One region of the Sporomusa sphaeroides DSM 2875 genome, then DNA from elsewhere that is predicted to be linked to it. Evidence: riboswitches for the same ligand, from Rfam matches in the RefSeq annotation. Region 1 holds a riboswitch; each other region holds the start of a gene.
What was found. Region 1 has a riboswitch for S-adenosylmethionine ahead of metX (homoserine O-acetyltransferase MetX). Riboswitches for the same ligand answer to the same signal wherever they lie in the genome.
Positions count from the first base shown of each region.

Region 2: linked by a shared signal. The riboswitch ahead of metK (methionine adenosyltransferase) and the one ahead of metX (homoserine O-acetyltransferase MetX) in region 1 are both predicted to bind S-adenosylmethionine.
Region 3: linked by a shared signal. The riboswitch ahead of SPSPH_RS13685 (MetQ/NlpA family ABC transporter substrate-binding protein) and the one ahead of metX (homoserine O-acetyltransferase MetX) in region 1 are both predicted to bind S-adenosylmethionine.

Region 1 is NZ_CP146991.1:1,192,392-1,202,760, forward strand. It holds gene SPSPH_RS05165 (xanthine dehydrogenase family protein molybdopterin-binding subunit) at 1-1,491, shown strand, start outside; SAM riboswitch class I at 1,607-1,716, shown strand; gene metX (homoserine O-acetyltransferase MetX) at 1,824-3,026, shown strand; gene SPSPH_RS05175 (homocysteine synthase) at 3,110-4,396, shown strand; gene SPSPH_RS05180 (hypothetical protein) at 4,520-4,687, shown strand; gene SPSPH_RS05185 (LysR family transcriptional regulator) at 4,964-5,878, shown strand; gene SPSPH_RS05190 (ABC transporter permease) at 6,097-6,834, shown strand; gene SPSPH_RS05195 (class I SAM-dependent methyltransferase) at 6,865-7,614, shown strand; gene lepB (signal peptidase I) at 7,787-8,350, opposite strand; gene cooS (anaerobic carbon-monoxide dehydrogenase catalytic subunit) at 8,643-10,369, shown strand, end outside.
Region 2 is NZ_CP146991.1:2,298,965-2,309,333, reverse strand. It holds gene remA (extracellular matrix/biofilm regulator RemA) at 1-206, shown strand, start outside; gene gmk (guanylate kinase) at 225-842, shown strand; gene rpoZ (DNA-directed RNA polymerase subunit omega) at 885-1,091, shown strand; gene coaBC (bifunctional phosphopantothenoylcysteine decarboxylase/phosphopantothenate--cysteine ligase CoaBC) at 1,101-2,303, shown strand; SAM riboswitch class I at 2,356-2,463, shown strand; gene metK (methionine adenosyltransferase) at 2,538-3,725, shown strand; gene SPSPH_RS10780 (heavy-metal-associated domain-containing protein) at 3,869-4,096, shown strand; gene SPSPH_RS10775 (hypothetical protein) at 4,109-4,237, shown strand; gene priA (primosomal protein N') at 4,337-6,757, shown strand; gene def (peptide deformylase) at 6,875-7,327, shown strand; gene fmt (methionyl-tRNA formyltransferase) at 7,333-8,274, shown strand; gene SPSPH_RS10755 (DUF116 domain-containing protein) at 8,286-9,062, shown strand; gene rsmB (16S rRNA (cytosine(967)-C(5))-methyltransferase RsmB) at 9,099-10,369, shown strand, end outside.
Region 3 is NZ_CP146991.1:2,903,122-2,913,490, forward strand. It holds gene hisD (histidinol dehydrogenase) at 1-481, opposite strand, end outside; gene hisG (ATP phosphoribosyltransferase) at 478-1,143, opposite strand; gene SPSPH_RS13665 (D-2-hydroxyacid dehydrogenase) at 1,353-2,309, shown strand; gene SPSPH_RS13670 (HDOD domain-containing protein) at 2,322-2,849, opposite strand; gene hisZ (ATP phosphoribosyltransferase regulatory subunit) at 2,842-4,023, opposite strand; gene SPSPH_RS13680 (YerC/YecD family TrpR-related protein) at 4,048-4,344, opposite strand; SAM riboswitch class I at 4,534-4,638, shown strand; gene SPSPH_RS13685 (MetQ/NlpA family ABC transporter substrate-binding protein) at 4,777-5,598, shown strand; gene SPSPH_RS13690 (TetR/AcrR family transcriptional regulator) at 5,645-6,235, opposite strand; gene SPSPH_RS13695 (DUF456 domain-containing protein) at 6,252-6,764, opposite strand; gene purD (phosphoribosylamine--glycine ligase) at 6,833-8,104, opposite strand; gene SPSPH_RS13705 (YdcF family protein) at 8,131-8,883, opposite strand; gene SPSPH_RS13710 (glutamine--tRNA ligase/YqeY domain fusion protein) at 8,962-10,369, opposite strand, start outside.

The DNA of each region.
Region 1 (10,369 bases):
AACAGGCCGGTAAAGATAGAATTTGATCGGTTGGCCAGTATAATTGCCACCCGGACCAGAACCAAGACCATCGGTTATGTAAAAACCGTGGTAAGTCCTGAAGGCAAGATCATGGCGCGGGACATGAAGCATATTATCGATACAGGGGCCTATACTTCCAATGGCCGTGTCATTTGTTATGCGATGGGCAAAAAGCTGTCCAGGCTGTACCGTATTCCCAGCCAGCATTATCAGGCCATAGCCGTGCATACCAATACGGCCATAGCAGGAGCGGCGCGGGGCTATGGATCGCCGCAGGTGCAAACCATTGCCGAGATCAATCTGGATAATGTGGCCAGGCGTTTACAAATGGACCCTGTTGAATTTCGGCTGAAAAATCTGGTACACCCCTTTGACGCTGATCCGGGCGGCGGGCCTAATCTGGGCAATGCCAGGATTATCGATTGTGTGCACAAAGGCGCCGAGGCTTTTGGCTGGCGTGAGAAATGGAACAGGACTAAGCCTGAGGGGCGATGGCAGACCGGTGTAGGCATGGCTTGTGCCACTCATGGTAACGGCTATTACGGAGCCTACCAGGAATTTGGCACAATGACGATAAGAATGCTCGAAGACGGCAGTATTATGCTTAATGCCGGCTTGCACGACCTGGGCAATGGCACGGTAACCGCCATGAAACAGATTGTGGCCGAGGTGCTGGAGGTTGCGCTTGATATGATTGAGGCGCCTGAGGCTGACACTGATATTAGTCCCTATGATATCGGCTGCCAGGCCAGCCGGGTTATCCACGTTTGCGGCGCCAATGCCATGCAGGCTGCCGAGGAATTGCGCAGCCTGCTGATCCGGGAGTCGGCTAAAATATTTCAGTGCAGTGAGGAAGAGGTATTGCTTGAAAATGGCATGGTCTATACCAGCCGCGAACCGGAAAAGAAAATCGGCTATGGACAAATGGCGGCTGCTATTCAGCAAAAAAATCAGGTCGAGCTTATTTGTACCATTACCTATCGATCCCCGGCCAACCCCGGTTCATATGCTGTAAACTTCGTCGAAGTGGCTGTGGACACTTATACCGGTTTTGTCAAGGTGGTGGACGTTGTAGCCGTACATGATATTGGCCAGGCCATCAATACCGGTTTTGTAGAAGGGCAAATTCATGGGGGTGTGCAAATGGGACTGGGGCTGGCAATCAGCGAAGATATTGCTTATGACGCCCGGACAGGTGTTGCCGGTGGCGCTAGCTTTAGTAAGTACCATCTGGTTAATGCACCCGATATGCCGCCGGTCAGAGTCCTCTTAATTGAAGAGGGCGAAGAGCATGGACCATATGGAGCTAAAAGTGTGGGTGAACTTGCAACAATCCCCGTTACGGCGGCTACCGTAAACGCCATTAACCATGCGCTTGCCGCCAACTTCACAATTCTGCCGGTTACCCCGGATAAAATTATGGCAATGCTTACGGCCCGGCAGGCAAGTAACCGTACATTACTTCGGTAGTGTCAGGTTTTGGGGAGTGCGGATGAAAAACTGTAACATTGTACCCCGGATATACTTGACAAATGTATCCTGGGTTAGGTATCATATATACATCTACCAATAAATTAATATTGAACTCTTATCCAGAGAGGTCGAGGGACTGGCCCGATGACACCCGGCAACCGGCGCAATGCGCAGTGGTGCTAATTCCAGCAGGAATCAGTAGATATTCCTGGGAGATGAGAGGGGCTTTATGTATGCCGGTTTGCCCCCTCTTTGCAGAGGGGGTTTTTTATTAGCTCTTCTGCATGAAACCAATTAGGTCTAATCATTATAGTAGGAGGGAGGATATCATGGTTGTTACCTTTTTTCCGGGGTTTAGATGGCGGCCGCAACTTAAGCTGGCTCAAGTTACGACACCTGAGCAGCCGCTGGATTTAGTTCAGGGCGGTTGTTTAGAGCAGGTTACGGTAGCTTATGAAACCTACGGCCAGCTGTCAGAAGGACGCGACAATGTAATTTTGGTGGCGCATGCATTAACCGGTGACAGCCATCCTGCGGCGCATGACCAATATGATGAGCAGGGCTGGTGGGAACCCTTAATTGGCCCAGGCCGGCCGCTTGATACCACCCGGTTTTTTGTTATTTGTGCCAATGTGCTTGGCGGCTGCCAAGGGACTACCGGCCCGTCTTCGCTTGAGCCTGCCACCGGCAAGCCTTATGGCATGAGATTTCCGGAAATTACCGTCAAAGATATGGTCCGGGTCCAGAAACGGCTGCTGGATATATTAGGGATTGAGCACTTATCCCTGGTGGTGGGAGGCTCAATGGGCGGGATGCAGGCAGTGCAATGGGCGGTTGATTATCCTGGCTTTGTGGATGCAGCGATTGTCATTGCCGCACCCGGCTATTCCTCTCCACAGGCTATTGCTTACAACCGTGTAGGCCGCCAAGCCGTCACGCTTGACCCCGCGTGGCAAAATGGCGACTATTACGGCAGTCCGGGACCCAAGCAGGGTTTGGCTGCTGCCCGGGCCTTAGGGATGATTACCTATCAGAGCGAGTTGTCTATGTCATATAAGTTTGGCCGGCGGACGCGGGCCGGACAATTTGAAATTGAAAATTATCTTGATTATCAGGGCGAAGGCATGGTAAAAAGGTTTGATGCCAACTCGTATTTGTATTTGCTGCGAGCATTGGACCTCTTTGATATTGGTACCGGCTATTCTTCTTATGAAGCGGCTTTGGCAAGAATAGATGCCAGAATACTGGTAGTGGGAGTAAGTTCTGATATTTTATATCCGCCGCACCAGCAGGAAGAATTAGCGAAAGCCCTGCGGCAAGCAGGTGTATGCACCGACTTTGCCATCATTGACAGCCCGCATGGGCATGATGGATTTCTCATTGATTTTCATTTGCTCAGGCCCATACTGACCAATTTTATTAATAAAGTTCTGCCGGTTTCTGCCGTGGTACCTATTAGGCAGTGGATTAAGTTCAGAGCATCCAGCCTGGCTTATTTGGGGGCCAGGCTGGTGCCGGACGTTTCCGTGTAAGGCAGCAAGCCCGGCCAGTGTAAGACAGGGGCATTTCCTAAGCGATATTTATATACAAAATACATATAAAATGAGGGATGATTATGACATTGCCAGAAAATCTACGTTTTGATACCTTGGCCGTACACGCCGGGCAGCAGCCTGACCCAACAACCGGTTCGCGGGCGGTACCGCTGTATCTGACTACCGCATACAACTTCCGGGATGCCGACCATGCAGCCGATTTGTTCAGTTTGAAGGAAAGCGGCAATATTTATACCCGGCTTATGAATCCGACAAATGATGTATTTGAACAGCGGATAGCCGCGTTAGAAGGCGGTGTGGGGGCGCTGGCCTTTGCCTCAGGCCATGCGGCCATTGTTGCAGCCATTGTCAATATTGCCCAGGCCGGTGATGAGATTGTCAGTTCCTCGACATTATATGGCGGAACGTATAACCTATTTGCCCACACGTTGCCGCGGTTAGGGATAAAGGTTAAGTTTGTTGATCCGAGCAAGCCGGAAAACTTTGCCGCTGCCATTACGCCCCAAACCAAGGCAGTGTATGCTGAAATCATCGGCAATCCCAAGATTGATGTGCTGGATTTGGAGAGCGTAGCTGCTGTAGCGCATAATCATGGTTTACCGCTGATGATTGACAGCACCTTCGCTACTCCGTATTTGTGCCGCCCAATTGATTTTGGTGCCGATATTGTAATCCACTCGGCAACCAAGTTTATTGGCGGTCATGGCACCACTATGGGCGGTGTGGTTATTGACGGCGGCAAATTTGACTGGGGCAATGGCAAGTTCCCGCTGCTGTCAGAGCCGGACCCCAGCTATCATGATATGAAGTATACCGAAGCCCTTGGCAAGCTTGCATATATTATCAGACTCAGGGTGCAGGTACTCCGGGATGTTGGCGCCTGCCTGAGTCCGTTCAACAGCTTTATGTTCCTGCAGGGGTTGGAAACGCTGCACTTGAGGCTGGAGCGGCACAGCAAAAATGCACTGGCTGTTGCCAGCTATCTGGAGAAGCATGAACTGGTATCCTGGGTCAGCTATCCCGGATTAGCAAGCCATCGGGATCATAATCTGGCAAAGAAATACCTGCCCAAAGGCGCCGGTGCCATAATGACTTTTGGCATCAAAGGCGGCCTGGAAGCCGGACGCAGGTTCATTAATGCACTCCGGTTATTCTCGCTGCTGGCTAATGTAGGTGATGCTAAGTCACTGGTTATTCATCCGGCCAGTACCACCCATTCCCAGTTATCCTCCGAGCAATTGGCCAGTGCCGGCGTATCTGATGATATGGTTCGCCTCTCTGTCGGCATTGAAGATGTAGCCGATTTGATTGATGACTTGGCGCAAGCCTTAGCCGCCAGCAAGTAGTGAAGCTATATTTCTTCCTCCTATAGCCGTAAGGAATCCTATGTATGCCTAAGGTATATTTTACTGGTAAAGTGAATAAGGTATACAATAAAGGTAGACTTACGGTATATAGGAGGAAGAGTTATGCAGGCTTTACTTACGAGAATCCTTGGATTCTGGCATTTTGGCAGCCCTTGTGAGACAGTCAAACCAGAAGTGCTGGTGGACAAGCGGGCTAAAGTTGTGCCGCTTGCCGCCAGCAGAGATATAACGAGGACCCAGGCGTTTTGGGATAAAGCAGTTCCGTCCTAGTGGTCCGTTTACGTGGAAAGTGTAGTTAGAATACGCGGGAAAAGTTCCGCGAAGTTATTATGATTTCAGCGTATACGGGTCACTAGGCTGGCTGCGGACTAACCTGCTCGAAAAAATCGCTTCTGACAGCGGTGGTAAGAGCCGGTTAGTCTTTTTTATTCATTATGTATTGCTGCAGCATAAAATAGCTTGACATATTCATAATGTGCCATCCATAGTATAAGGTAGAGGCCTTTTCCGGCTATCTACCTTATTAATAATAGGAGTACATGTGTTGTGGATCTTCTTCGCTTAACTTACTTTATAGAGGTGGCAGAGCAGCTGAGTTTTACTAAAGCCGCCAAAGTACTTCATGTTTCCCAGCCTTCAATCAGCAAGATGGTGCGTAGCTTAGAGGATGAGCTTGGGGTTACGCTTATTGACCGTTCGGCTCGCCGGATTAAACTGACAGATGCCGGGCAGACCCTTTATGAACGTGGTCGCAGGATCCTTGAATCACTTAAAACGGTAGCTTCCGATTTGGATGATTTAACAAAAGGGCAAAAAGGCCGCATCCGTATCGGTATTCCGCCTATGGTTGAGACTAGCTTTTTTGCCATCGCCATTGGGGAATTCAAGAAAAACTATCCAAACATTATCATTGATCTGGTTGAGGTTGGTTCAAAAGCTGTAGAAGATATGGCAGAAGATGGGGAAATTGATATAGGTGTTGTTGTTCTGCCTGTAAGAAACAAAACTGATTTTTCTATGTTTGCCTTTATCAGAGATCCCATATGGCTTATTGTCCATCCGGAGCATCGCCTGGCCGGGCAGGAGCTTGTGCATATTGCCGATCTTGAGGATGAGCCAATAGTCATGTTCCGGAAGGATTTTGCACTGCATGACCATATTGTGGAGAAATGCCGTGAGCACGGATTTATGCCTAAAGTCTTATGTGAAAGCTCGCAATGGGATTTTATGGTAGAGATAGTGGCCGCTAAACTGGGGGTTGCTTTGCTGCCAAAGGTGGTTTGCGACAAACTGGGGGCAGGTGTTGTTACCGCGTTGCCTATTGCCGAGGAAATCAGTCCCTGGCATTTGGCAGTTATGTGGAAAAAGGATACATACTTGTCTTTTGCTGCCCGGGAATGGCTACGATATGCCGCCCGCTTATTTGATGCGGAAGCTGAATTAAGAAAAGCCGGACTATAGTCCGGCTTTTCTTAATTTGGCGAGAAGTTAATTATGATAGTAACTGTATTAATTTTGACGCTGTTTGCCTTATTCGCACAGGATATTTATTATCGCCGGGAGAATTATAGGCATAAGTAACGAATTGCTCAGGGTATTGCGGCCAGTCCGATGTTCTGTTAGGGAATACTGCCGCGTATTGTATCACAAGTAAGGAAAGGGTTTGAAGAAAATTGCGATTGGAAGACATTTGTACCGTGTTTTGGCGAGACTGGGTGGTTTTAAACCGGCGTTTAATCAAATTCGTTTTATCCCGCATGATAGGTCCGGTATTATATTTAGTGGCATTTGGCTGGGGCTTGGGGCGCAGTCTGTCGGTGAACGGCGGCAGCTATCTCGATTTTATCCTGCCAGGCATTATGGCCCTTAATGCCATGAATATCAGCTTTAGCGCAGTAGGTTCACCGCTCAATATGAGCCGGCTGTATCATAAAACCCTGGAGGAATACCTCATTGCTCCTATCGGCCCGGGATCTTTTGTGGCAGGCAAGGTACTGGCCGGAGCGCTTCGGGGCTTGATTTCCTGTGCTGTAATTTTTGTATTAGCCTATCTTTTTGGCGCGAAGCTGACAATCAGCGTCAGTTTTTTGCTGACACTGTTGCTGACTTGCCTGCTGTTTGCCGCCATGGGCTTGGTGGCTGCCATGCTAATCAATTCCCATGAGGATATGGCTAGTTTTAACACCTATGTACTTTTGCCCATGTCCTTTTTATGTGCCACTTTTTTCACACCTGACCGGCTGCCGCAGGTTTTGCGCTGGTTTATTGAGCTGCTGCCGTTAACCCATGCTACCTACGCGCTCAGGGCTATTGGTGCGGGACTGGAGACACCATGGCTGTCGGTGAGCGTTTTGGCGGTATATACGGTGTTGCTGGCAGGTGTAGGCGTGTGGACGATGGTCCGGGTGCGGGACTAGGTTATATTTATTTGTATAGGAGAAGGAAACATGAAATGGGATAGTAATGTATATGATGACAAGCATTCTTTTGTCGCCGAGTACGGTAAAGCCATGCTTGATCTTGTCAACAGGGCCCAAGGGCAAAAAATACTGGATTTAGGCTGTGGTACCGGGGTATTGACAAATGAACTGGCAAAACAAGGGGCAACTGTTATAGGTACCGATTTATCACCAGATATGATCAAAACAGCACAGTCGAATTACCCGCACTTGCGCTTTCAGGTGGCAGATGCCACCCAGTTGCCTTTTGACAACGAATTTGACACCGTGTTTTCAAATGCGGTTTTTCATTGGATACCAAATCAAAAGCAATTATTGCATTCGATTCAGCGTGCCTTAAAAGCTAACGGGATGCTGGTTTGTGAATTTGGCGCAAAAAATAACATAGCGCAAATTCAAACTGCGTTTGAGCAAGTAACCGGGAAACGGGGCTACTGTTACACTTCGCCCTTCTTTTTTCCCGCAGAAGCAGAATACAGGCTGTTATTGGAGCAAGCCGGCTTTGCCGTAATGCACTGTATTGAATATGACAGGCCAACGCCGCTTGCTGATGGTGAAAAAGGACTGCATAATTGGCTCTGCCAGTTCTTTGTGGGAGATTTGCAAACATTCTCCGAGGAGGAGAAATCAGAGATATTAAGGGAAACAGCAGAACTTTGCCGGAGCAGTATCTGGAAAAGCCAACAGTGGGTGGCCGATTACCGGCGCATCCAGGTTGTTGCGGTGAAGAAACCGTAGGTACCTTGTTTATTGAGACATAAATAGGACGGGTTAGCGGCCCGTCCTATTACAATCTTATATCTGATAATAACTTATGGTAGTGCTTTTTAGTAAAAAGGTGCTGACATATCACTTTGCAACAAACAGGCAGGGCGCAACTGCGTCCTGCCTGTTTGTTGTTTGACTGTGATTATAAAACCATAACGACTTTTCCCAACACATGACTGACAGGAACAGGGCCAATGTAGCGGCTGTCGCTGGAGTTATTGCGGTTGTCACCCATTACATAGACCTGGCCTGGCGGAACGACGACTTTTTTCGGAGAGGCAGGCTTCATACCTTCCTTGATATAGGGTTCCTCAAGCACTGTACTATTGCGGTATACTTTACCTTCTTTGATTTCGAGAGTATCGCCCGGTTTGCCGATAACCCGCTTAATCCAGATATGGTTGTCAACTTCGGTGATTTTGGCAACACTGAGATAGGTGGATATTGGGTCGGCAATATCATCTTTTATGCTGCGGTCCCGGAATACCCGGCTGTCAATGATAACAACGTCACCGTAATCAGGGACTCCGGCAAACGTATGGCTTAGTTTAGATACAAACACATAGTCGTTATTATGCAGGTTGGGTTCCATAGAGCTTCCTACCACTCTGGTCGGCTGGAACACAAAGGCGTTAATAACAATAGCCAGCGCCAGTGCTGCGGCAAGGCTGTAGGCCCAGTCGGCAATTTCCTTTAATATTTTCATAATCTAAATCCCCCTAGGATGAAATGCGGCTTCTGCTTAGAGAAGAGAGAGGCTTAGCGGCTTACTCATTTGGATGAACTCCGGGACAACTATCAGCTATACCGGAGCTAAGTCTTACTATAGCAGATTGCCGGGAGTGGGGCAAGATTTATTATCATGGTACTAATGGATTGCCGTTTCTCCTTATACAGACAATAGCGGAGGAAGCGGCAAAAAGCTTTACCAGGGTTGTAATAAAAATCCTCTGTTGGTAACAAACTAGTTTCAGAAACGCCTAAAGGAGGATGAAGCAGTGTCTAAAGATACGTTGATCAAAAGCGATGACAGTACCAGCCGCGGTGATGTGGAATCAGTCTTAAACAAAGGTGATGCCAGCGGCACTAATAACCCGGATGAGCATTTTGATATTCATAAAAATGCCAAGAAATATTATGATATCGAAAAAGTTCCTGACTCTATGCCGGAAGTACATAAATGGCAGCGGGAGCATATCAAGGTGCATGACCAAAGCAAGGATGGCTTTCCGTTAAATGTCATTCTTGATCCGGCCATGCGGGAGATGTACCAGCATGTACATGCCCAGGGGCTGACCAACGTCTTTGACCGCTTTGAGCAGCAGGAAAAAATCCGCTGCAGTTTCTGCTCTTCCGGTTTGTCCTGCCAGCTCTGCGCTAACGGCCCCTGCCGCATCAGCCCCAAAGCGCCGCGGGGCAACTGTGGTGTTGACGCTGATGTTATGGTATCAAGAAACTTTGTCTACCGCCATGTTACCATTGGTACGGCGGCAAATATTTTTCACGCACAGCAGGCAGCCCGTACGTTGAAAGCCGCTGCCGAAAAACCTGAAAGCGGCCTGAAAATCCGTGATCAGCAAAAACTCTTAAAATATGCGGAAATGGCGGGCCTAAACAGCCATGAGGATATTAATAAAGTGGCAATTGCTTTTGCTGACTGGGTGCTTGCCGATATGGGCAAACCCTATTGGGAAGAAGCGACCATGGTTAAGGCCTTTGCGCCGCCCAAACGCCAGGAGCTGTGGCGCAAACTCAATATTTTCCCCGGCGGCGGCTTTAGCGAGATAGGTTTTGCCCAAACCAAGTGTATGACCAATCTGAACGCCGACCCGGTCGATTTCCTGCTGACCTCTGTCCGGCTGGGAATCATTAATGAATATCAGGGTTTATTTGCCCTGGATATTCTTCAGGAAATTCTTATGGGTACCCAGAAAATCCGTACTGCCAAGCAGAATATGGGCCTCTTAAAAAAAGATATGATCAACATTATTACCAACGGTCATATGCCGCTGACTGCCCAGGTTGTTATTGAACTGGCCTCCACCCCGGAATGGCAGGAAAAAGCCAAAAAGGCCGGAGCCAGCGGTATGCAGGTATTGGGGCATGTCTGTGAAGGCCAGCAATTGTTAAACTACCAGGGTACCGGGGAAATGAGCGCTTATGGCGGTCAGGAAGGCGAGTGGCTGAGCGAAGAATATCTTTTTGCCACAGGTGCTGTTGACCTCTTTATGTTTGACTACAATTGCACCATTCCCACCCTGCCGCTGTATGCCGAACGCTTTGGCACAAAAATGGTCAGTACCCATGAGGTTATCCGCATGCCAGGCACTGAGACTGTTGAATTTAAACCAGAGCAAATGAAACAGCAGGCTGAAAAGATCCTCGATATGGCTCTTGAAGCGTTTGCCAAGCGTAAAGCGGAGAATCGTGAAGTCTATATTCCGCCCCATGTGTCTGAAGGCTGCATGATTGGTTTTAGCACCGAGTCTGTTAAAGAGGCACTGGGCGGCTCCTGGAAACCGCTCATCGATGCCATTGCTGCCGGTAAAATTCGTGGTATCGCCACCATTGTCGGTTGTACCACCGCACGCTATGGCCAGGGCGGCAGCAACATCTTCCGCATTACCAAAGGTTTGATTGAGAAGGATATCCTGGTGTTGTCAGGCGGCTGCACTTCCTCAGTCATGCAGTACACCGGGCTGACCAATCCGGCGGCAGCCGAAGA
Region 2 (10,369 bases), 1.1 Mb from region 1:
CCATAGTTAGCCCTGAATCAGCTCCCATCAAACGCATTATTCAGGAAGCGCGCGACCGGGGTATGCTTATCGACGCTACATATGGACGCCGGACCCGCGCTGTAATCATTACCGACAGTGATCATGTTATTTTATCGGCAGTACAGCCGGAAACAGTAGCTCACCGGTTAACAAGCAAAGACACCAGCGATGACACTGCCGAATAAGGGAAAGGAGTTAAAGCCATGCCGCAGCAAGGAATACTACTAGTTGTATCCGGTCCTTCGGGTACCGGCAAAGGCACCATTTGCCGCGAGTTGCTGCGTAGCAATCCCCAGTTAAAATACTCTATATCGGCTACTACCCGCCAACCCAGGACGGGAGAAGCTGACGGAGTAAATTATCTTTTTGTTGCCAAAAATCATTTTCAAACCATGATTGAAAACGACGACCTGCTGGAGTGGGCCGAAGTCTACGGCAATTTTTACGGGACGCCACGCCACTATGTGCTTGAACAGTTAAAAAACGGATATGATGTCGTACTGGAAATAGATACCCAGGGAGCTATGAAAATAAAAGAAAAATTTCCGGAAGGTGTATATATATATATCATCCCGCCCTCATTGGATGAGCTTGCTGACAGAATTCATAAACGCGGTACTGACAGCCTGGAAGTCATCAAAAAACGCCTGCATTGTGCCAGCGCCGAACTTGCTCAGGCGCATAACTATCATTATATTGTAGTAAATGATCAAGTGGCGGCAGCTGTGCAAAAAGTGGAAACAATCATTGCCGCTGAAAAGCATCGGGCAGAACGCAATACCGATTTAATTGATAGTCTTTGCCAGGCACGTTGTAACTAACGAAACTTGGCACAGTAAATAAATTAGGCAAGGGGATATGCTATGATTAATCCGTCTTTAGATACATTAGTGAAAAAGGTTGACAGCAAATATACACTGGTTGTCTTAGCTGCCAAACGGGCTCGGGAAATTATGGATGCCCAGCAGCCACTGGTGGAGTCTAAATCGAATAAGCCGGTGACAATTGCCCTGGAAGAGGTGGCTCAAGGTAAAATTACCTACGAACGCACCAAAACCGGCATTAAATAGGAGTCAGCAATGTCATCAGGCCAAACTATCGTTATCGGAGTTGCCGGCGGCATTGCCGCCTATAAAGCAGTTGAAATTGTCAGCCGGTTAAAGAAAGCCGGGTATACGGTCTATGTTATCATGACCAAAGCGGCTACAGAATTTGTCACACCGCTCACCTTTCGCGAAATTAGCGGCAACCCGGTGGTTGCCGACATGTGGGAAGAGCCCAAGACCTGGAATGTGCAGCATATTGCACTGGCCAGCCGCGCTGACCTATTCCTCATTGCGCCGGCAACAGCCAATATTATCGGCAAAATAGCAAACGGCATAGCCGATGACATGCTTACAACCACCGTCATGGCTACCAAAGCACCGGTAATTTTGGCTCCAGCCATGAATACCAATATGTATCTAAACCCAATTACCCAGCAAAACTTAAACAAACTGGCAGGACTTGGCTATCATATAGTAGAACCGGCCTCCGGCATGTTAGCCTGTGGTGTGGATGGCCCCGGCCGCTTGCCTGAACCGGCAGATATTGTAAAAAAAGTTAAATCCCTGCTGCAAGGCAACCGGGATTTAGCCGGAAAGCGGGTACTGGTTACGGCTGCCGGTACGCGTGAACCCATTGATCCGGTGAGATATATTGGCAACCATTCGAGTGGCAAAATGGGATATGCTCTTGCCGAAGCCGCCGCAGCACGCGGCGCAGAAGTTATTCTTGTTTCCGGTCCGTCAAGTCTTGCCTGTCCGGCGGGGATAACTGTCACAAAAGTGGAAACTGCCGCGCAAATGCGTGAAGCTGTGCTTGCGGAGTTTGATACTGTCGATGTTGTAATCAAAGCCGCCGCCGTGGCTGATTATCGGCCTGAGACGGCAGCAGACCAAAAAATAAAAAAAACCGGCAATACCCTAACCTTATCCATGATCAAAAATCCTGATATTTTGCGCGAATTAGGCGAGCGTAAAAAGCATCAGCTCTTAATCGGTTTTGCAGCCGAAACGCAAGAGCTTTTAAGTCATGCACAAGAGAAACTAATTAAGAAGAATCTTGATATGATTGTTGCCAATGATGTTACTTTACCGGGAGCCGGCTTTAATACAGACACAAATATTGTCAGAGTCATACATAAAAATGGCCAGATTGAAGAACTGCCGCAGCTTACTAAACGCCAGGTGGCTGAAATTCTGATTGACAAAATTTGTGTAATGTTGACAAATTATACTTGATTTTTTTTTGTATTTGGATTAAAATCTTTTTGTTGTTAAATTGCATATGCTATACTCATCAAGAGTTGGTGGAGGGACTGGCCCGATGAAACCGCGGCAACCATTTAGTAGTTTTACTAAAAACGGTGCCAATTCCGGCGGATAAACCGCAAGATGGGAGTGAGAACAATCACGCCTCCCTTGCTTGCGGAGGCTTTTCTTTTTTGCAATATAGAATTTAGGAGGGACAGCACTATGGTAAAACGTGTACTTTTTACATCTGAATCTGTAACCGAAGGCCATCCAGATAAGATTGCCGATCAAATTTCCGACAGTGTACTTGACGCAATTCTGGCTCATGACCCCAATGCCCGGGTAGCTTGTGAAACATTGGTTACCACCGGTATTGTGCATGTGGTAGGTGAAATCACGACCAACTGCTATGTAGATATTCCCAAAATTGTTCGTGAGACCATTAAAAGTATTGGTTATACCCGTGCTAAATATGGTTTTGACGGTGAAACCTGCGGTGTGTTAATTTCTATTGACGAACAGTCTGCCGATATTGCTTTAGGTGTTGATAAAGCGCTCGAAGCCAAGTTAGGCAATATGGATGCCATTGAAGCGATTGGTGCCGGTGACCAGGGTATGATGTTCGGTTATGCTACCAACGAGACTCCGGAATATATGCCATTGCCCATCGCCCTGGCTCATAAAACAGCCCGCCGCCTCTCTGAGATTCGTAAGAACGGCGAGCTGCCATATCTCCGTCCGGACGGAAAAACCCAGGTAACTGTTGAATATGAGGATGGTAAACCGTTACGCATTGATACTATCGTAATTTCAACCCAGCATAGCCCGGAAGTCGACAGAGAAACCATTGAAAAAGATCTTATCGCCAAAGTTATCATTCCGATGGTTCCCGGCGAACTGTTAGATGCGCAAACCAAATACTATATCAATCCTACCGGCCGGTTTGTTGTAGGCGGCCCGCAAGGTGACTCCGGACTGACAGGACGCAAAATTATCGTCGATACATACGGTGGCATGGCTCGCCACGGCGGTGGCGCTTTCTCCGGTAAAGATCCCACAAAAGTGGACCGTTCTGCTGCCTATGCTGCCCGCTATGTAGCCAAAAATGTCGTCGCAGCAGGCTTGGCCGATAAGTGCGAAATACAATTAGCATATGCCATCGGTATTGCCCGGCCGGTATCGGTCATGGTAGAAACCTTTGGTACCGCGAAAATTGACGAGAGCAAAATTGTCGAACTGATCAACAAGCACTTTGATTTAAGACCTGCCGGCATTATCAAGTCCCTGGATCTGAGACGCCCCATTTACCGTCAAACAGCGGCATACGGTCACTTTGGCCGCACTGACATAGATTTGCCCTGGGAGCGTACCGATAAAGCCGATATGCTTCGCAAAGAAGCCAATATATAAGAGTTAACCGTTCTTTGGTTTCAAGTAAAAAAGGGTAAGAATCTTAGACAGGGTAGTCAGCGGATAAATATTAATTAATTAGTGGCCAATGGTAATACTAATATTGCTGGAGACTCAATTCAGTAAAAAGGGGAGGTATTCCATTGGCCACACAGAAAAATACCACACAATCCGTTTACCGTGTTGGGGGCCTCAAAGGCGACCATTGCCGGGACCGTATTGAGCATACGTTGTCCCACCTTCATGGTGTTTCGTCCGTAAAAGTAGACTTAGCTTCTAAGCAAATTGCTGTCAGCCATGATGCATCGGTGACTTCTAGCGGATATATTGAAGAAACCTTACAATCACTCGGTTATTCAATTCAAGGTTGAGGAGTCTGACATATGAAGCTCCATTTTTCACCGCTGAAAAAGCGCCGGATTAAGCGTTTTTTTAAACGTTTGCCAATGGACACCGGGCTAGATTGGGAAATGGCCGCTCATGATCCCGAAAAACCGGTAGCAGGTATTTGACACTGAAAAGCGAATATAAATATATATGTTAGCTAACAAAGGGGACTGCATAGTCCCCTTCTCTTTATCCTTAAGAAAAGAAAGCCAGGTGTAGAAAAAATGGCAAACACCGCTCAAATTATTGTAAATATTCCTGCCCGCAGCATTACTAAGCCTTTTTCCTACATTATTCCAGCTCACTTACCTGAGATCACTATCGGCTGGCGTGTATTAGTTCCGTTCGGCAACAGGAAGGTAGAAGGGTTCGTTGTCGGTGTGGAACCCGAATGTACGGAAGGCTTAAAAGCCATCCTTGCTATACTTGATGATTACCCCTGGTTTGATGACAATATGTTGAAAACAGCCAAATGGATAAGCCAGTATTATCTCAGTTCACTGGCCGAAGCCATGCGTCTGTTCGTTCCCGGCCTGTCGGGAGTAAAAACGCAAAAAGCCTATCAGGCATCTGCCGCAATGGATTATGAAGCGGCAGCCATGCTGCTCGACAACAAGCCGGAGGAATACCGCCAGGCACTCACCTATATTTATGCTCATGGTCCGGTTAGTCTCAAAGATCTTGCCAAACTTCCCGGTAACATAGATGCTATGATAAAATTTTTTTTACAACATAAACTAATTATTCATGCAGATACTGTCAATACACGCGGCAAAGCCAGTACAACGACGATTATTAACTTGGCTGTCAGCAAGGAAACTGCTGCTCAAGCTGAGCAAATGCTGCCCAAAACCAGGGCAGCCCAGCGCCGGCTTTTGCAGGCACTCCTGCAGAATAATGAACTTGCCTTGCCCCAGTTGCGCCACCTTAATATTTCGCAAGCCACTGTAAAAAAATTAGCAGAACAAGGGCTCATTACCAGCCGCAGTGTACCGGTACTCCGCAACAGCTATGACAGCGTTTGTCAGCAGGCTGCCGAGGTATCATTGACACAACCGCAGCAGCACGCCTTACAGCTAATAATTCCAGCCATTAAAGCCGGAACGCATAAATCTTTTTTGATTCACGGCGTTACCGGCAGCGGCAAGACGCTTATTTATATCAAGGCTGTCGCTGAAGCCCGGCGACATAATCGCCAGGCCATTGTCCTGGTGCCGGAAATTGCTTTGACCAGTCAGCTTGTCGCCCGTTTTCGGGCAGCGTTTGGCAATGATGTTGTTGTTATCCACAGCAAACTATCAGTCGGCGAACGGCACGATGCCTGGCGCCGCCTCCAGTCCGGCCAGGCTGGCATTGTTATTGGTGCACGTTCGGCTTTATTTGCACCTGCCCGCGATCTGGGCATAATAATTATCGATGAAGAACATGAGTTTACTTACAAACAGGAAGAATCTCCCCGTTACCATGCCCGGCAGGTTGCCTTAATCCGGGCCAGACTGGCCGGTGCAGCCCTGGTACTGGGCAGCGCTACCCCGGCGATAGAAACTTACTTCCAGGCACTTAACGGCACCCATACGTTAATCTCTATGAATAAACGGGTTGATGATGTGCCAATGCCGGAAGTTACACTTGTTGATATGCGCCAGGAATTGGCACAAGGACGCCGCAGCGTCATTTCACTGCCACTGCAGGAGATGTTAGCCAGAGCCCTGGCAAAAAAGGAGCAAGCCGTTATCCTGCTTAACCGTCGCGGCTATTCTACCTTTGTCCTGTGCCGCGAATGCGGCCATGTGCTCAAATGCAGACATTGTGATATTTCACTGGTATATCACACCCCCGGCAATAGCCTTCGCTGCCATTACTGTCAGGAACGCCATACTGTGCCTGATACTTGTCCTGAATGCGGCAGCCGGTATATCCGTTATTTTGGCGCCGGTACCCAGAAGGTGGAAGAGGCACTTACCGCATTATTTCCGGCGGCAAAAATTGTGCGTATGGATCAGGACACCACCCGAGGCAAAATGGCACATGATAAAATATTAGCGGCTTTCGCTGCCGGAACGTATGATATTTTGTTAGGCACACAAATGGTAGCCAAAGGTCACGACATTCCTAATGTAACGGCAGTTGGAATTATCTCGGCAGATACTGCGCTTAATCTGCCCGACTTCCGGGCAGCTGAACGGACATTTGCGCTCTTGACGCAAGCGGCAGGGAGAGCAGGACGCGGCGCAAAGAGCGGGCAGGTAGTAATGCAGACATATAATCCCGAGCACTATGCGATAACTGCCGGAGCAGAGCATAATTATCCGGCATTTTATGAACATGAGATTGCCTTTCGCCGTCAACTGAACTATCCACCGTTTGCTAATTTGATAAAAATAACAGTACAGGCTGCCGACGAAATCATGGTGCACCAGAGTGCTAACAAATTGGCAGTCGAACTGGCTCAAGCAATGGCGGGAATAGCTGCCGACATTATTGGACCGTTTCCGGCATCGGTTCATAAAATAAAAGACGTCTTTCGCATTAATATTTTAATCAAAACAAAGGATCCAGCTGCCGTGACCAGCCTGTTCACAGCTTTGCACATTAGCAGCCGCAAAGATGTGATTATTGACGTAGACCCTGTGAATGTCATCTAACCGTCACATTAAATTATTTTGTCAAAGCTTGACTCATGTATTTGACACTTTCGTCACCTGCTAAACTGTGATAAAATTTGTCTAATGGCCTGAAAGGAAAGAGGGAGGTACAAAACCATGCCAGTAATGGAAATTAAAAAGGCAGGCGACAAAGTGCTTAAAGATATTGCTGCGCCTGTAGAAAAGATTGACCGCAAAATTAAACAATTGCTTGACGATATGACTGAAACCATGTATGCCGCCGATGGTATCGGACTGGCTGCTCCGCAGGTGGGAGTATCCATGCGAGTGGTAGTTATCGATATTGGTGACGGCATTATCGAACTGATTAATCCGGAAATCATTAACAAAGAGGGCTGTGAAAATGGTACAGAAGGCTGTCTGAGTGTCCCAGGCATGTATGGGGAGGTAGAAAGGTATGGGACAGTAACGGTGGAAGCTCTGAATCGCAGCGGCAAAAAAATCCGGATTTCCGGTTCTGGCCTACTGGCACGTGCTCTGCAACATGAAATAGACCATCTTAACGGCATTTTGTTTATCGAACTGGCAAAAACCATACATAAGGGGTAGTTGTAATGGGAAAATTGCGTACGGTATTTATGGGCACACCCGACTTTGCGGTACCTTGTCTGGATATGCTTGTAAAAGAAGGTTATCCGGTAGCCGGAGTCATCACGCAGCCTGACCGCCCTAAAGGGCGCGGTCAAAAACTGGCCTACTCGCCGGTTAAAGAAGCTGCACTGGCATACAATCTGCCTGTTCTGCAGCCTGCCAGCATCAAAACTGTTGACAGCTACAACCAGATTGCCGCCCTTAACCCGGATATTATTATTGTCGTTGCCTTTGGACAACTTTTGCCTAAAAAGCTGTTAGAACTGCCGGCCTACGGCTGTATTAATGTACATGCCTCACTGTTGCCCAAATATCGCGGCTCAGCGCCCATCCACTGGGCCATCATCAACGGAGAAACCACCACCGGTATTACCACCATGTATATGGAGGTCGGCATGGATACCGGCGACATGATTGCCAAAGCCGAAATCCCGATCCTTCCGACAGATACTACCGGCAGCCTGCATGATAAATTGCAGGACCTTGGTGCAGCCGTATTATCAGATACTCTCCGGCAACTGGCGGCAAACAGCGCGCCGCGCGAAGTACAACAAGAGTCTGAAGCAACCTATGCCCGAATGTTGTGCCGAACCACAGAACGGATTGACTGGCATCTGCCGGCAACAGCCATACATAACCTCGTACGAGGCCTGAATCCCTGGCCGGGAGCGTATTGTACCTATCAAAATAAATCATTGAAAATCTGGCAGACTAGAGTACATGACGCTTCACACTCCTGTTCAATTCCGGGACAAATTATCCAGATAACCAAAACAGGATTGGTTGTTGAAACAGGTAAAGGGACAATCGAACTATTGGAAGTGCAGCCTGAATCCAAACGACGGATGAAAGCAAGCGACTGTGTTTGCGGCTATTGTCTTACCGTAGGCAACCTATTGGAGTAGAAGGTGAAAGTATGATTGAAGTAGCTCATCGTCCTCGCAAGCGTCTGTTTTTAATACTTATTCTCATCAGTTTATGTATTGCAACCATCTCAAGTTATGGTCTATGGATCGTTAGTCTGCCCGGCCTGGCTAACATCAGCAGCTATTTACCCATGATTCTCGGCGTAGTTTTGGCTGCGGTAATTTTGGCTGCTGCCTTTGGTGTTATCGGTATCATCCTGGCTATTTTGGGGTTTAATACCCTGGGAATGTTCCAGGGAGTGGCCTGGTCGGCCATTAATCTGTTATTTCCTCTTGCCATATGTGTGGGCAAGCTTTTTGACGTTGAAAAAGAACGTATTGAACGCTCGTTTATTGAGGTCAGCAACCATTTAATCAAACACAAGAACATCGTCGTAGAGTCCGGTAAGCTGCTGATTATGACCCCGCATTGCCTGCAGCATGAAGACTGCCCGCATAAAATTACCCGCAATGTTGCCAATTGCCGCCGCTGCGGCCTTTGTCCCATTGGTGACCTGACCACACTTGCCGAAAACTATGGGGTTCACATCGCAGTGGTAACCGGTGGTACTCTGGCGCGAAAAGTAATAAAAACAATACGCCCGCACGCCGTACTGGCCATTGCCTGTGAACGCGACCTGACAAGCGGCATTCAGGATGTTTTTCCCATCCCTGTCATTGGCGTACTTAACAGCAGACCACAGGGTCCCTGCTGCAACACGCAAGTCGACCTTAAAAAGGTCGAACAAGCGCTCCAAAGCTTTGTTACGAATAAGAAGCATAAATAATAAATAAAGATGGTGGCAGCAATGACCGCAAAAAAAATTGACGCCAGGGAAGTGGCGCTGAAAATAATTAATGAAGTTGAAACTAACGGCGCCTATGCCAACATTGCCCTTGCTAAAGAAATAAACCGGCGTACGGCCCAGGGACAGCTTTCTGATCAGGACCGGAGGTTTATTACCGAACTGGTTTATGGTACTGTCAAAGCAGGCGCGACTTTGGACTGGCTGCTCGGCCTCTATCTGAACCGTTCACTCACCAAAGTAGCACCTGTTATTAGAAACATCCTGCGCCTGGGTATATATCAACTGTTTTTTCTTGAAAAAGTACCGGCTTCTGCCGCTTGCAACCAGTCGGTAGAATTAGCAAAGAAGTATGGTCATGCCGGTACCGTTAAGTTTGTTAACGGCGTGCTGCGCAATGCTGCCCGCAATCCGGAAAAAGTTGTGTATCCCGACCGGGACAGTCAACCGGTTAAATACCTTGCATTAAAATATTTCCACCCTGAATGGCTGGTTGAACGGTGGGTGGAACGCCTGGGTGTAACCGATTGTGAAGCTTTGTGCCAGACTAACAATACTATACCGCCCCTTTCCTTACGCACCAATACTATCAAAATCAATCGCGACAGACTCCTGCAGCGCTTAGCCGGCGAAGGCGTAGCCTGTCAGGCGTCGGCCTGGACGCCTGAAGGAATTGTCTGTCAGGAACATCCGGGTCTGGGTACTCTTGCCTCCTTGCAGGAAGGTCTGTTCCAGGTCCAGGACGAAAGCTCCATGCTGGTCGCGCACATCTTAGACCCAAAACCCGGCGAATTTATCATCGATGCCTGTGGCGCACCTGGCGGCAAAACTACACATATTGCTGCCCTGATGAATAATACCGGGAAAATATTATCCACCGATATTTATGAGCATAAACTGGCACTTATCCGGGAGAATGCCGCCCGTCTGGCATTGACTAATATAGAAACCAGGGCACTTGATGCCGTAAATTTAGGCAGCATGTTTCCGCTTAAGGCAGATAGAGTACTGGTAGACGCTCCTTGCTCCGGTCTGGGGGTGCTCCGGCGAAAACCTGATTCCCGCTGGCGCAAATCGCCCGAAATACTGCGCGACCTGCCTAAATTACAGGCTGCTATCTTAGTCAGCGCCGCTCAATGTGTAAAGCCCGGCGGCGTTCTGGTATACAGCACCTGCACAACCGAGCCTGAAGAAAATCAAGATATTGTTGGTGATTTTTTACGTGCACATCCTGACTTTAGTCTTGAGCCCACAGGTCAGTACCTGCCGGCCCAGAAGCGTCCTGACAA
Region 3 (10,369 bases), 1.7 Mb from region 1:
TCATCAGCACAGAGGAAGGATAGGCGGCAGTACCACCGGGAACATAAATGCCCACCCGGTCAAGCGGTGTACACTTTTGCCCCAGTATTGAGCCATATTCACGTTCGGTAAACCAGGATTTGGGCAATTGCTCGGTATGAAACTTTCTGATATTAACAGCCGCCGCCTCCAATGCAGCCAGCACCTCGCCGTCAATGCCGGCCATCGCGCTCTCCAGCTCGTCTGCGGTTACTTCCAGGGCATCGGCAGTAAAATCGGCACCATCAAAAACTTTGGTGTACTTTAATACCGCTTCATCCCCCTGGCTGCGCACCTCTTCAACAATGCGTTCCACCACCTGGCTGGCTGAGAGAGCTTCGCCGAAGAGTTCTTTTATTCTGTTTTGGGCTCCTGTACCCAAAACTACTTTGTCAAAAGACGGTTTTTCCAATATTTCCGCCATTTCCTCTTTACTTAAAAAACTGCTGAATATTGTTTTCATGCTTTGGCCTCACTCTCTACCAGTTCTTTTAATCCTTCCACCATTTTATTGATCCGGTCAAATTTCATTTTAAAGCTCACCCGGTTGGCAATAAATCTGGCGGTTGCCGGCTGAATCTGCGCAACTTCCACCAAATTATTCTCTTTCAGCGTCCGGCCGGTTTCCACCAAATCCACAATAATCTCAGCCAAGCCTACCATGGGTGCTAATTCTATCGAACCGTTCAGCTTGATAATCTCCATCTGAATGCCAATACTATGAAAAAAGCTTTCCGCCACCCGCGGATATTTGGTGGCCACCCGCATATGGGCGTAATCGCTCAGTTTCTCCTGTTTGAGCGCCTGCGGCACCGCCACCATCATCCGGCAAAAGCCAAACTTTAAATCCAGCAGCTCGTAAACATCCTTGTTCTCTTCCAGCAGCACGTCTTTGCCAATAATGCCAATATCGGCGGCGCCATATTCCACATAGGTGGGTAAATCAGCTGTCTTAGTGATAATAAACCGGATTTTTTCCGCTTCATTGGTAATGACCAGTTTGCGCGAGCTCTCACTGAGACCTTCGGCCGTATAGCCGATTTTGGCCAGCATATTGGCCGAGAGGTCAAATAACTTGCCTTTGGGCAAGGCAATTGTCAGATAATCCATATCATTTGAGGTCATGTCATGCCTCCTATTTTCCTTCTCTATCATATTAAAGTATTAATTAGATAATATGCTAACACGATATATTATAAAGGTCAATAGCTCCCATATTTTATTTCCCGATATCCGGCAATCTTTCCGGGTGAGGTAGGAAAACCGCCTGCATATGTAGAAGTATTTGGCAGGATACTAACCGTACCAAGCGTAACGCAATAAGGAGGTTCTTTATGTCTGCGCTGAATATTGTCGTGCTCAACCCGCTTGCCGACCGCCATAGGGAGCTTATTCTGGCTGCCGAGCCAAATGTTACTATACTTGTTACCGATGAAGCAAATGCTCTCGAGCATATGCCCTCCTGCCATATCTTAGTCACCTGGGGTTGGATGGAAACCCGTCATTTATACCAGGCTGCTCCTCACCTGGAATGGATTCATGCCCTAAGCGCCGGAGTGGAAAAGTTGCTGTTTCCTGAAATTCAGGCAGCAGACACCATCCTGACCAACGCGAAAGGCATCCATGGCATCCCGGTATCTGAACATGTGCTGGCCATGATGCTGGCTTTCAGCCGGGGGCTTACCGTCAGTCTCCGCCAGCAGGAAACCCGGCAGTGGAAACGCATTCCTACCGGTGAGTTGCACGGGAGTACCCTCGCCATTGTCGGTTTAGGCTCTATCGGCCGCGAGATTGCGAAAAAGGCCAAGGCGCTGGGGATGACGGTACTTGCCAGCAAGCAGGAGGTCACCACAGAATTATTTGTAGATAAGCTGTATCCGCCGGATGATGATAGTCTGCTGGAAATGCTGGCCAAGGCCGATTTCACGGTTACCGCCCTGCCGCTGACCGAAAGCACACAAAACCGGATTAGACTGCAGCATTTTACGGCAATGAAGCCTTCGGCTTATTTCTTCAATATCGCCAGAGGGGCTATTGTCAATGAAAATGATTTGGTCACCGCTTTGGAGCAAAACCTCATTGCCGGTGCCGGGCTGGATGTCTTTGCCTGTGAACCGCTGCCTGAGAGCAGTCCGTTATGGAGCATGCCCAATGTTATCATTACACCGCATGTTGCCGCCCTGTCACCGGCCTATCTTGACCGCTCCGTTAAGCTGTTTGCCGATAATCTTACCCGCTTTATCCAGGGGCGTGAAATGCTGAATGTGGTTGACAAAGTCAAAGGCTATTAGTACCTTGAGGGACTAATTCAGGCTGTCAGCCGCTCTGAGCAGTGTAAGCTCTACCGGTTCGCCGTCTGCCGGCGCTTCATGATGCCTGGCCACGATCCCGGTTATCCGCCTGTCAAGCCCGGCCGCCTCGAGCATAGCTGCTCCCCGGGCGGCATGATGATAATAGATATACATAGCATGCCGGAGATTGGCTACCTTGCCACCCCGCCCCAGTCGCTGCCAGCTTTTGGCCCAGCGCGGCACAAGGGTATCCAAAATTACGGTAATGATTTTATCGGCAACGCTGACATCCCCTTTTATCTTGCCGATATCATGAAGCAGCGCGCATGTTAGCAGTAATTCTTGGTCAACATCCTTTTCCTTAGCGGCAAGTTCCCCGGCTGTGTAGGCTACATTCAAAGCATGCCGCTGGTCAGGTAGGTTCATCTGCCAAAAGAAGGCGGCTGCCGCCGGGTCTAAATACCGCTCCACAAACTGCCTGTCTGTTTCGCTAATCCGGGCAGTGACCGCCGCTACAACCTGTTTTATCCGTTTACTCAATATATATCAATTCCTCATAGCCCCGGGTGCGAACCACTGCTTCCGCCACCGCCCGCGGCTCGGCAGCAAGCGCCAGTTCTGCCCGGCGTCTTTGCCGCCGGCATTGGTTAGCCGCTTCAATGGCCTGCGCCAGCTTACCTTCCGTCCAGGCAATATATACATCTTTACCCTGCACGCTGACGCCAATCCCCTGGCGCTCCAGGGCTAATAGCATCCGTTCTATTCCCATGGCGAAACCTGTCGCCGGGTTGGCAACCCCCAGTGAAGCCAGCATCGTATCATAACGCCCGCCCCCGCACAGCGGGAAGCCCAGTCCCGGCGTATAGCCCTCAAATACCATGCCGGTATAGTAATCAAAGTCACGAATTATGCCAAGGTCAAAATTAACATACTGATCGACACCATAGCCTGCAAGCAGCTTGTGAATATCGGCCAGGTTATCCAGCGCCGCCCGGCTGAGGTCATTGCTGACCAACCGGTAGGCTCTGCTTAACATATCCTCCCGTCCATGCAAAAGCGGAATTTGCTTAAGCAGTTCTTGCGCTGCCTGCTTAAGTCCGCTCTGTGAAAGCAGTTCGCCAAGCCCAACCAAATCGCGGGTAACCATGGCGGATTTGATCTGTTGCTGGCGCTCGGGGCTTAACTGGCTTTCCGCCATCAGGCCGTTAATAAAATCCACCTGGCCTAAGCCGATTTGAAAATTGGTCAGCCCGGCTTCCAGCATAGCTTCTACCGCCAGGGCCACAACTTCGGCATCGGCTGCCGGACCGGGCGCACCTAACAGTTCCACCCCGGCCTGATAAAACTCGCATTGTCTGCCGGCCTGCGCCTGCTCATGGCGAAAGACATTGGTAAGATAAAACAACCTGAGCGGCAGCGGCATTTCCTTCAGTCTGGTCGCCGCCACTCGGGCAATCGGGGTTGTCATATCCGGTCTAAGCGCCAGAATCCGGTTGTTTTTATCAAAAAATTTAAATACATGCTGCTGAATGTTGCTGCCTGTACCAACTGCCAGTGTCTCCATATATTCAAAGGTCGGTGTCACTATTTCGTCATAGCCCCAGCAGGAAAAAACTTGAGCCAGCGCCCCCTCGACAATCCGTTTCTGCTTGGCTTCCCGGGGCAGCAAGTCCCGCGTCCCATACGGAATTTGCGGCACAAAATTTTTATTCATATTAACACTCCATTCTACTCGGCACTATTTTTCCTCCAGATGGGCCAACACTGCTTTATAACCGTCTGCTCCATAATAGAGGCAGCGCTTAACCCGGCTGATGGTTGCGGTACTGGCACCGGTAGCGGCAACAATATCGTCATAAATGACGCCTGCCTTTAACAGCCGCGCCACTTCCAGCCGCTGCGCCATCGCCTTAAGTTCACCGATTGTGCATACATCCTCAAAAAACTGGTAACACTCTTCCTCGCTGCTAAGCGATAAAATCCCCCGGAACAGCTGGTCGATAAGTGCATCTTTCAATTTGGGATTTGCGGTCATACTATTACGCCTCCTGTAAATACTTGCTTACACTATCTATTCGCTACACACCTGTTTTTTCCTTCTTTATCACTTTCTATCTTTATTGAATTAAAACTTTTTACTATTTTACTCATTTTTACTAATTTAATTATATTTTTATTGACAGACATACCTATCGGTGCTAATATAAATTTCATAAATTCATATTGTTCATCAAGAGCTGGCTGAGGGAATGGCCCGATGACGCTGCGGCAACCATCGCAATTTGCGAACGGTGCCAATTCCACAGGATACTTTCCTGGCAGATGAAGAACTGGACAACAAGCCATTTCGGACTGCCGAAATGGCTTTCACTATTTTTACGGAAGGAGGCTGACCTGCTTTTTTAGCCAAAACATTGTCTTACCTTGGTGCCATTAGTAAAGTAACTACTATTAGGAGGAATATGTCATGAAAAAGATTACCTTATTATTGCTTGCCGCTTTATTGGCGTTCTCCACTCTCCTTGCCGGGTGCGGCGGCAAAGAAACGCCTGCCCCTTCAGCAACTGAGAAAAAGACTATCAAAGTAGGCGCAACCCCTCTGCCCCATGCTGAAATTCTTGCTGTCATCAAACCCATTCTGGAAAAAGAAGGCATCAATCTGGTTGTGGTAGAAATGAGCGATTATGTCCGTCCTAACATGGCTGTTGCGGAAAAAGAGCTTGATGCTAACTTCTTCCAGCACATTCCCTACCTGACCAAGTTCAGCGCTGAGCGCAAACTGGATCTAACCTATACTGCTGCCGTACATATCGAACCTATGGGGATTTATTCTAAAAAAGTTAAAAACCTGAATGACCTGCAAAACGGCGCAGAAATTGGCATCCCGAACGATCCCACCAATGGCGGCCGCGCTTTGGCACTCTTGGAGAAGGCCGGCATTATTAAGCTCAAAGACGGCGCAGGCGTTACCGCTACCATCAGCGACATTACCGCCAACCCCAAAAATGTAAAAGTCCGCGAACTGGAAGCTGCCCAATTGCCGCGTTCCCTGGATGACCTGACCTTAGCTGTCATTAACACCAACTACGCGCTGGAAGCTAAGCTGGTTCCCGGTAAAGACGCCTTGTTTATTGAACAAAAAGACTCCCCTTATGTGAATATCCTTACCGTCCGCAAAGGCGATGAAAACCGCCCGGAAATCCAAAAATTAACCAAAGCCTTAACTTCCGAAGAAGTTAAGAAATTTATCAATGAAAAGTACCAAGGTGCTATTGTACCGGCATTTTAATGAAGTAAAAAATGAGTCTGGGGAAATCCCCGGACTCATTTTTTGATTAACGGTTAACTATCCCGTACATAAAAATATCGGCAATGCTGTTGGCCGTACTATCAATAGAATCCTGCTCTCCGCCAACAAACCCCTGAAACACCATCATCACAATAACACTGAACAAACCATGGGCGGCTTTGTGCACATCACAATGGCGGATAGTACCTTGATCAATTCCTTCCTGTAAGATCCGCTGCAATATCCCGATAGTGTGAACAAACCTTTCCCGGTATTTTTCCCGCTCCGCCTCGGTAAAGCTTGACGGTTCCTCACGGCCTAACCCGCGCATCTCATGCATAAGCACCCGCCACAAGTCCGCATTTTGCACATAAAACTCCAGAAAAACCCGAATGGCTTTCTTGGTTTTATCCAGCGCCGGTTCGGCAAGAGCGGCAATGGTATCAAGCTCAGCCTCAAAACCGGCACTGCGTTCCTTAATCAAGGTATAAAAAAGTTGTTCCTTATTAACAAAATAGTTATATACTGTGCCTTTACCGGTATCGGCTAAGGCAATAATCTCATCAACCGTGGCGCGATGATAGCCTTTGCGGGAAAAAACAGTATAGGCAGCATCAAGTATTTGCCGGCGTTTCATAAGTTTCCTCCTGTCCTTACCAAGCCAGTTTGGAAAGGATCAAAACCACCATGCCGATAGCCATGGCTAATTTGAAAATCAATCCCAATGCCTGACCAATCATGATACTCTTGGCAACCCGCCCCGCTTTCTCCCGGTTGCCGGTAGCGGCATACTCCGCCAGGTAACCGGCGACAAATGAGCCGGTGATGGCCCCCGCAATCGAGCCAAGTCCCGGCATAATGCCTGTGCCGGCAATACCGCCGGCAATGCCGCCAACGAAGGCAAACCCGATAGCCATACGGGATGCATTTTCTTTGGTGGCCCCCAGCGCTCCTGCTATAAATTCAGCCAGTTCGCCCAGCAATAATGCGCCCAAAAGCAGCAAGAGCGCGGTACTGCTCATATGCACAAAGCCTTCTGTATAGCCATACCCCAGCGCCGTAAAAAATATGAGCCAGTTGCCAGGCAAGCCAATTGCCGTCATACCAATACCAACAGCGATGATCGCTATAACCAGTAGATTAATGGCTATTAACCCTGCATCCAAACCATGCACTCCTTTGCGAGCGGGTTGCCAGCGATCTGCCTAATACGCGTGGCAATCTCCCTCTTAGCTTATTTGCGGTTAAACGCCCGGTGGGCTATATCTTTGCGGTACTGCATTCCCGCAAATTTGATTTCAGGTACAGCCTGATATACCTTCTCTACCGCCGCACGAATATCACCGGCTACGGCAGTCACGCCCAGCACCCGGCCGCCGGCGGTAACAATATGGTTGTCCTTGCTGCCGGTACCGGCATGAAAAACCATTGCGCCCTGCTGTTCCGCCTGATCGATACCGGTAATTTCATTCCCCTTGGTATAATCGCCCGGATAACCGGCTGCCGCCAGCACAACGCAAACGGCTGCTTCCTGCCGCCAATTGATGGTTACATCAGCCAGCCGCTCCCCGACACAGGCCTCCATGATGTCCACCAAATCACTATCCAGCAGCGGCAATACCACCTGTGTTTCAGGGTCGCCAAACCTGGCGTTAAACTCAATGACCTTGGGCCCCTGGGCCGTAATCATCAAGCCGGCGTATAAACAGCCTTTATAGATAATGCCTTCCTGACGCAGTCCGTCAACCACCGGCTGCAGCACCTCGCGCGTCACCTGCTCCCGCACAGCCTGAGTTACCACCGGCGCCGGGGCATAGGTTCCCATACCACCGGTATTGGGACCCTGATCATTGTCAAAAATCCGTTTATGGTCCTGAGCCGCCACCATGGGAGCTACCGTAAAGCCGTCGGTAAAGGCCAGCAGGGAGGCTTCCTCACCCTCTAAATATTCCTCGATAACGATCAAATTACCGGCGCTGCCGAAAGCCTTATCCCGCATCATCATCTCGACGGCGGCAACCGCTTCCTCCACTGTCATGGCTACCACGACACCCTTGCCGGCTGCCAAACCGTCTGCCTTAACAACAATGGGAGCCCCCTGCTCCTTTATATAGGCGATAGCTTTGTCCGCATCGGTAAAGGCCGCGGAAGCGGCGGTGGGAATATTATATTTGTGCATAATTTCTTTGGCAAAAGCCTTCGAGCCTTCCAGCTGGGCCGCCTGCCGGGACGGTCCAAAAGCCTTGAGCTGTAATGTGGCAAAATGATCGACAAGACCGTTGGTAAGCGGCAGTTCCGGGCCAACCACGGTTAAATCGACAGCATGGTCTAAAGCAAATTGGCCTAAAGCGGCATTGTCGCTTACATCAATATTGACACATTCGGCCACAGCCGCAATGCCGGGGTTGCCCGGAGCGCAATAGATTTTCTCCACCCGGGGGCTTTGCGCCAGTTTCCAGGCCAGAGCATGTTCGCGTCCGCCACCGCCGATAAGTAAAATTTTCAAGATATCACTACTCCTCATATATAACATTAAAACCAGCGTACTGCCATCAGGCCGAGATATTCTTTGACGGCCAACTGTGTGTTATAGAAAGCGTCCGCCCGGGGCCATAACAAATGCCATTCAAAAATAAAGCGGGTATTTGTCTGATAGTCGGTCGGGTATGGCGTCACTTCCATATTATATTTAGCAAACTGCTGTACAGACCGCTCCATGTGAAAAGCCGAAGTCACCAGCACCGGACTGGTAAAACCACGCTCCGCTATAATTTTTTGCGTAAATTTAGCGTTATCGGTAGTATTGAGGCTCTGCCCCTCCACAATGATATTATCATCGGCGACACCCAAGCCTTGCAGGATATGCCGGGCAATCTCGGCTTCCTTACCGGTATTGGCAAATACCTGCCCCCCGGAAACGATGACCGGCTTGCCGGTAAGCCGGTGTAACTGCGCTGCCGTTAACAGCCGGTTGGCAGCAGACCCCATAAGATGTCCCTGACCATGAACATTCGGCGTATCGGCCGTAGCCCCGCCTCCCAGCGTGACAATAACATCACCGGTTATTGCTGCCGGCGGCTGGTAACGGCTCTCTAAGGACCGGATTAAGATATCTCCCACTAACGGCGTGGATATCAGGTACAAAAGCACTGTTATCAGTGCCAGCAGCCCTGCTCCCCGCTGGTGCCGGTAATACATCCGGCCACAGACAAAAGCCAGCGCAGCAATAAACAGGCCTGGTGGCAGCAGAAAAGTTATGTATAGGAACTTTATCAAAACCAACACCGGAATACCTCGTTTCTAGCATCTGGCATCAGAAAGACTTTTGCCGGCATCCGTGCCTGGCAAAAGTCTTTCCTGCTATTATTTCTTCTCCAGCTTGGCCCAGGAATCTTTCAGGGAGACAATACGGCTAAATACGGGAAGGTCGGCGGTTGAATCACGATCAACGACAAAATATCCCTGCCGCATAAACTGAAAACGACTGCCTGGCTGAGCTGTTTTGATACTTGGTTCCACTAAGCAAGCTGTCAAAACTTCCAGGGAATCAGGGTTTAGCGTATCGACGAAATCCTTAGCCTCTTCTTCCTGATCCTGCTGAGCAGTCAACAGGTAATCATACAGACGAACCTCGGCTTTTGCGGCATGAGCTGCCGATACCCAGTGCAGCACACCCTTAACCTTGCGGTTTACCGTACCGCTGCCGCTCTTGGTATCCGGGTCATACGTACAATGGACTTCCACAATCTCGCCGGTTTGCTCATCTTTGATCACATGCTCGCATTTAATTATATAGGCATGTTTGAGCCTTACTTCCGCCCCGGGTGTCAAGCGGAAATATTTTTTCGGCGGGTTCTCCATAAAATCGTCCTGCTCAATATACAGTTCCCGGGTAAAAGGCAGTGTCCGCGAGCCCATCTCAGGATTTTCCGGATTGTTCTCGGCTGTCATTTCTTCCACTTGTCCGTCCGGATAATTATCAATAATAATTTTAAGTGGTTTAAGCACTGCCATAACACGCGGCGCTTTGGTGTTGAGATCTTCACGAATGCAATGCTCCAGCAAAGCAATATCCACCGTACTGTTGCTCTTAGCCACACCAATCCGGTCGCAGAAATCCCGGATGGCTTCCGGCGTATAGCCTCGCCGCCTTAGGCCCGAGATTGTCGGCATGCGCGGATCATCCCAGCCGCTGACATAGTTTTCTTCCACCAGACGGCGCAGATAGCGCTTGCTCATAATCGTATTGGTCAGATTCAGCCGGGCAAATTCAATTTGCTGGCATTTATAGATTTCCAGCGCCTCCAGGGTCCAGTCATACAGCGGCCGGTGGTCGGCAAACTCAAGCGTACAAATGGAATGGGTCACGCCTTCCAGCGAATCGGAGATTGGATGGGCATAGTCGTACATGGGGTAGATACACCATGTATCGCCGGTCCGGTGATGAGGTGCGCGGATAATGCGGTAAAGCACCGGATCACGCATATTAAGATTGGGAGAGGACATATCAATCTTGGCCCGCAGCACCCGGCTCCCTTCCGGAAATTCGCCCAAACGCATTTTTTCAAATAAGGAAAGATTCTCTGCCACACTGCGGTTGCGGTACGGACTTTCTTTGCCCGGCTCTGTCAGGGTGCCGCGATACTCTCTCATTTCCCCGGCAGACAAATCACAAACATAGGCTTTGCCTTTTTTAATAAGCTCAAGGGTTAATTCATAAATCTTCTCAAAATAGTCGGAAGCGTAAAATTTGCGGTCATCCCAGTCAAAA